Dongshaea marina: one gene and its partner. The main gene of each other region encodes a partner of the protein of the gene in region 2 in a complex. Links are inferred from orthologs where the notes say so. Each region holds a gene or a part of one and is shown on either strand. Other genes may lie near its edges.

Region 1 (2,935 bases), 1.2 Mb from region 2 along the record:
AAACGGTGCCTTCACCGGTGAAAACTCCCCTGTCACGCTCAAAGAGTTCGGCTGTACTTATGCCTTAGTTGGCCACAGTGAGCGCCGTACCCTGCATGCTGAAAGCGATCAGGTTATTGCTGAAAAATATGCGGCAGTACAAAAAGGTGGTCTGCTGCCTGTTCTGTGTATCGGTGAAACTCTGGAGCAGTTTGAAGCAGGTCAAACCAACCAGGTGGTTGAAACTCAGCTCAAAGCGGTTATCGATCGCAATGGCGTTGAGTCTCTGGCTGATGCCGTCATCGCCTACGAGCCTGTCTGGGCTATCGGCACCGGCAAGACCGCGACTCCTGAGATCGCTCAGAACGTTCACGCCCACATCCGTAACTATCTGAAAGGTTTCAACGCTGAGATCGCCGCTAAGGTTCAGATCCTCTATGGTGGCTCGGTGAAGGGAGCAAACGCCAAAGGCCTGTTCGGTATGGAAGATATCGACGGGGCCCTGGTTGGTGGTGCTTCCCTGCAGGCAGATGAGTTTGCCAGCATCATCGAAGGTGCGAAGTAATCTGCTGCCCATAAGTGCAAGCCATAATGGAGCCCCGCCGGGCTCCATTTTTTTTATAACTCAATGCAAATCGTGATTTTTTTGCTATGCTCTTCAACCGGAACCAGTGGACCGAATGCAGAAATAAGATAAAAAACAGCCAGAAGCAGCAACAGAGTCGGCACTGAAACAGTTTGTAACTGTCGCAACAGGTGAGTTCACTCGTAAAATACACACAAAATCTCACTGCGACATATACTCACAACTAGAACTCATTTTTTAGTCAGTGAAAGAATTTATGCTCTGGATGGAGATCGTGAGCAAACAGCTTTTTACAACTTATAAATCAAAACATTTAGAGGCACACTATGGTTAAGAAAATTGGAATCCTAACCAGTGGCGGTGACGCGCCAGGAATGAATGCAGCGGTTCGTTCCGTTGTTCGCACAGCTCTGCATAATGATCTGGAAGTTTACGGTGTCTATGAAGGCTACCAGGGTCTGCATGAGGATAATATCGTTAAACTCGGCCGCCACAGCGTCTCAGACGTGATCAATCGTGGTGGTACCTTCCTGGGCTCAGCCCGCTTTCCTGAATTCAAAGAAGAAAAGGTACGCCTAGAGGCGATCGATAACCTGAAGAAGCATGGCATTGATGCTCTGGTGGTGATCGGTGGTGATGGCTCCTACATGGGGGCGAAGAAACTGACCGAGATGGGTTACCCCTGTATCGGTCTGCCCGGAACCATAGATAATGACATCGCAGGCACCGACTACACCATCGGCTTCGACACTGCCCTGAACGTGGTGGTTGATGCGGCCGATCGCCTGCGCGATACCTCATCTTCCCATAACCGGATCTCAATCATTGAGATCATGGGTCGCTACTGTGGCGATCTTACCATGAGCGCTGCCGTAGCCTCTGGTGCCGAATATGTGGTGGTTCCAGAGCGCGGACTGGATAAAGAGAGCCTGATCCGCCAGATCGATAACGGGATCCACAAGGGCAAAAAGCACGTCATTATCGCCATCTGTGAGCACATCACCGATGTCAATGAACTGGCCAAAGAGATTGAATCGGCCACCGGCCGTGAAACCCGCTCAACCATCCTGGGGCATATCCAGCGAGGTGGAACTCCAACAGCCCGCGATCGGATCATGGCAAGCCGTATGGGTGCCTTTGCGGTTCAGCTCCTACTGGAGGGCCAGGGCGGTCGCTGCGTTGGCTTGCAACATAACAAGCTGGTTCACCATGACATTATCGATTGCCTGGAGAACATGAAGCGCCCCTTCAACGAAGAGCTCTATCAGCTCTCAACCGTACTGTTCTGATCCATAGGCCCGGCCTGGGCCGGGCCTATGCTCTGTTGACGTTTTCAGGCCAGGAAACGTCAACAGAGCCTATATTCCCCCAAGCATTTTCACTATACTGGGTCATCCCCCGTTGTGAGACTCGGATATGCCTGATCCACAGCTGCTGCTCATCGCCAGCCTCATCACTCTGCTCGGCGCCTTTATTCAAAGTGCCATCGGCTTTGGTATGGCAATCGTCGCCGCGCCTGTGCTCTTTTATCTTGATCCACAGTTGATCCCTGCCCCACTGATCTGTGCGGCCCTGGCCAGCTGTGCCCTGAATATCTGGCGATTTCGCCACGCCCTGTCGATGAAGGGGCTCTATTGTGCCATTGGCTGGAGAATTCCCGGGACGATCGTCGGGGGTCTACTGCTGACGGTAGTCTCACAACGCATGCTCGGCCTGATGATCGCCCTGATGATTGGCATTGGGGTGGCAATAAGCCTGCTGCGCCTTTCGGTCAAGGCCACCCCGCTTAACATGGGGATCGCCGGATTTCTCTCGGGTGTGATGGGAACCAGCACCTCGATTGGCGGCCCTCCTATGGCGCTGGTGATGCAATCGGAGCAAGCCAATGCCATTCGTGCCAATCTGGCCAGCTTCTTTTTTATCAGCTGTGTGCTGTCACTTCTGATGCTCAGTTATACCGGCCATTTCGATGGCAAACTTGCTCTGTGGGGACTGGCCTTGATCCCCCCAGCACTATTAGGCAACGCTCTCGCCTATCTGGTGGTAGAGCGGATCTCTCCCAAGCTTCTTCACTATGCCACCATAAGCCTGTGTAGTATTGCCATGATCAGCATCCTGGTCCAGAGTGCCTAAATATCCAGCTGTCAGCACACAAATAGTACTTCTCCTCTATACCTGATGCTTTAAGCCTGATACATATGAGAGGTGTCAAATCGCTAAGGAGGAGCCGATGCGTCTTGGGATCTTAGATTGTGATCATATTGATGATCGAGAGAGTAATTATGGGGATTACTACTCCGAACGCTTTATTAAATGCCTCAAGCCGCGCCTGGCTGGCTGGACTTATTCAAGCTACCGGGCGATTGACGG
Region 2 (3,046 bases):
CGCATGGGGCTGCATCATCACTACGGCCACAGTAATAGGTCCCCACATGGAGTGGGGCAGGGCGGTGATTTGATAAAAGATCAGGGTGAATGCCAGGGCCAAGGTGATGCGCAGAGCATGGGCAAACTGCTGATGAGAAAGAAAAAGGGTTTTAAGGCGTGAATACATACCGGGCCTGGATGATGGATTGATATTCTCAAAATTAGCCAATCTTCGGAGCTTTTCCTAGTCACCATTTGGGTATTGCTATTCCGTTGACAGCTATATATGCAATCCAAGTGGTTTCTGTTAGTTACCTTTGGTCCTGAATCAAGTATACTGTGCCGCGAAATTAAGCGATTAAAAGTTAAAGGAAGCGAAAAGTGAATCCTATCGTTAAAACTTTTCAGTATGGTCGTCATACTGTCACTCTGGAAACCGGAGTCATGGCCCGTCAGGCATCCGGGGCTGTTATGGCGAGCATTGGCGATACTGCGGTATTTGTTACTGTTGTCGGTAAAAAAGAAGCAGATGAGGGGCGTGACTTTTTCCCTCTGACCGTTAACTATCAAGAGAAAACCTATGCTGCGGGTCGTATCCCAGGTGGATTTTTCAAGCGTGAAGGTCGCCCGTCTGAAGGTGAGACGCTGACGGCTCGCTTGATCGATCGTCCTATTCGTCCGCTGTTCCCTGATGGATTTAAGAACGAAGTACAGGTTGTGGCGACCGTCATGTCGGTAAACCCTGAAATTGCACCCGATATGGTTGCAATGATCGGGACCTCTGCTGCGCTGGCGATCTCAGGTATTCCGTTTAATGGTCCTATCGGTGCGGCGCGCGTCGGTTATAAAGATGGTGGCTACCTGCTGAACCCAAGCGTTACAGAGCTCAAAGAGAGCAAGCTGGATCTGGTTGTTGCGGGTACCGAAAATGCGGTTCTGATGGTTGAATCTGAAGCGCAAGAGCTCAGTGAAGATGAGATGCTGGGTGCCGTGGTTTATGGCCACGAGCAGATGCAGGCTGTGATCACCGCAATCAATGAGTTTGCTGCCGAAGTTGCAACACCGGTCTGGGATTGGAAAGCGCCGGCAACCAATGAGGCTCTTAAGGGGCAGATTGCCGAGCTGGCAGAAGCGGGTCTTTCTGATGCTTATCGCATCACTGATAAGACTGAGCGTCGTGACGCTGTAACCGCAGTGAAGCAGAGCACCCTTGAGAAGCTGCTGGAGCAGGATCCAGAGCTGAATCAGAAAGAAGCGGGTGAGTTGCTGGGTAAGCTTGAAAAAACAATCGTACGCGGTCGCGTGGTGCGTGGTGAGCCTCGTATCGATGGTCGTGATACTCAGATGGTCCGTGCCCTGCACGTGGCGACAGGCCTGCTGCCAAGAACCCATGGCTCATCTTTGTTCACCCGTGGTGAAACTCAGGCGCTGGTGACCTGTACTCTGGGTACCGAGCGTGACGCTCAGCTGATCGATGGTCTGACTGAGTCACGCAATGAGCGTTTCATGCTGCACTATAACTTCCCTCCATACTGTGTGGGTGAGACCGGCATGATGGGCTCTCCGAAGCGTCGTGAGATCGGTCATGGACGTCTGGCCAAGCGTGGAATCCAGGCTGTGATGCCATCGGCTGAAGATTTCCCGTATGTGGTTCGTGTGGTTTCAGAGATCACCGAGTCTAACGGTTCCTCCTCTATGGCTTCCGTGTGTGGTACCTCGCTGGCGCTGATGGATGCAGGTGTTCCGATCAAGTCCTCTGTTGCCGGTATCGCCATGGGGTTGGTCAAAGAGGGCGATGACTACGTGGTTCTGTCTGACATCCTGGGCGATGAAGATCACCTGGGTGACATGGACTTCAAGGTTGCGGGTACCAATGAGGGTGTTACCGCCCTGCAGATGGATATCAAGATCGAAGGGATCACCCGTGAGATCATGGAAAAGGCTCTGGCTCAGGCCAAGGGCGCGCGGATCCACATCCTGGGTGTGATGGATCAGGCGATCGAGAAGCCACGTGACGATATCTCTGATCTGGCTCCACGTATCCACACGATCAAAATCAACCCTGAGAAGATCCGTGACGTCATTGGTAAGGGTGGGGCAACCATTCGTGCCCTGACCGAAGAGACCGGCACTAACATCGAGCTGGATGATGATGGTACCGTGCGCATTGCAGCCGTTGATGGTGCAGCGGCTAAAGATGCGATTGCTCGCATTGAAGCGCTGACTGCCGAGGTTGAGACTGGCCGTATCTATAAGGGTACCGTTGCTCGCCTGGCTGACTTTGGTGCATTCGTGACCATACTGCCTGGCAAAGATGGCCTGGTTCACATTTCTCAGATCTGTGAAGAGCGGGTTAAGAGTGTTGCCGATCACCTGAAAGTGGGTGACAAGGTCGATGTTAAGGTTCTGGAAGTTGATCGTCAGGGTCGTGTGCGCTTGTCTATTAAAGAGGCAAAGCAGCAAGCTACTCCGGCTCAGGCTCCAGAGCAGGGTGAAGAGCAGAAGTAATCACTGTCTCAATCACTGATTAAAAAGGAGCCAAAAGGCTCCTTTTTTACTGTCTGCTCTTCAGGCGGCAGACTCTTTAGGCTGGGAATAGCCAGAGACGTCTGTTATACCATTCATGAAAGAAATGTGATCGGCTTACTGATAATCCATGAGTCATTTGAGCCACGCAGCAAGTCCGAGCCTCTTCCATGAGGCTCCTTTCCAGCTCAGCGATACCCATCCATGGACATCCTCCCAGTTCGGCATCCTGCCTCTCGTTCCATTGCTAAGAGGCAATTCCACCCTGCTTCGCGTGCGTTGCTCTGGGAGCAACTTACCCTTGTATGCTCGATGCCAGCGGCTACCATCCTGGTAGCCTCTTCCAGTTCGCAGTCCATTGCTCTCGCTACGTTGCTAAGCAACTACGCCCATGCTGACAACGGGCTAAATCACTCACAGATTATCCAAATCAGTGCAAGTTATATCCTGATCACCTAACTATTGGGATTGGTATTAGTTATCAGACCATACCGCCAGCTCATTATTGCCACCTGGCTCCTGAAAGTGAAAGCGCCGCC

The links. Proteins that work in one complex are often made in the same cells at the same time.
Region 1: pnp (region 2) and pfkA share a complex: the UniProt entries of both Bacillus subtilis proteins name them as parts of the possible RNA degradosome complex. The link is inferred for Dongshaea marina from one-to-one orthologs.

What each region holds. Positions count from the first base shown.
Region 1 is NZ_CP028897.1:2,611,275-2,614,209, forward strand. The notes cover bases 88-2,872. They hold pfkA (6-phosphofructokinase), read left to right. Parts: upstream 88-891; coding sequence 892-1,854; downstream 1,855-2,872. Other genes in these bases: tpiA (triose-phosphate isomerase), read left to right, coding at 88-544; DB847_RS12515 (sulfite exporter TauE/SafE family protein), read left to right, coding at 1,982-2,698; DB847_RS12520 (glutamine amidotransferase-related protein), read left to right, coding at 2,796-2,872. Outside these bases: more of tpiA, read left to right, coding at 1-87; more of DB847_RS12520, read left to right, coding at 2,873-2,935. UniProt on the Bacillus subtilis protein: Catalyzes the phosphorylation of D-fructose 6-phosphate to fructose 1,6-bisphosphate by ATP, the first committing step of glycolysis.
Region 2 is NZ_CP028897.1:1,426,677-1,429,722, forward strand. Bases 30-2,925 are described here. They hold pnp (polyribonucleotide nucleotidyltransferase), read left to right. Parts: upstream 30-362; coding sequence 363-2,489; downstream 2,490-2,925. Other genes in these bases: DB847_RS07015 (FUSC family protein), read right to left, coding at 30-210. Also shown: more of DB847_RS07015, read right to left, coding at 1-29; DB847_RS07025 (VOC family protein), read right to left, coding at 2,982-3,046. UniProt on the Bacillus subtilis protein: Involved in mRNA degradation. Catalyzes the phosphorolysis of single-stranded polyribonucleotides processively in the 3'- to 5'-direction. Necessary for competence development in Bacillus subtilis.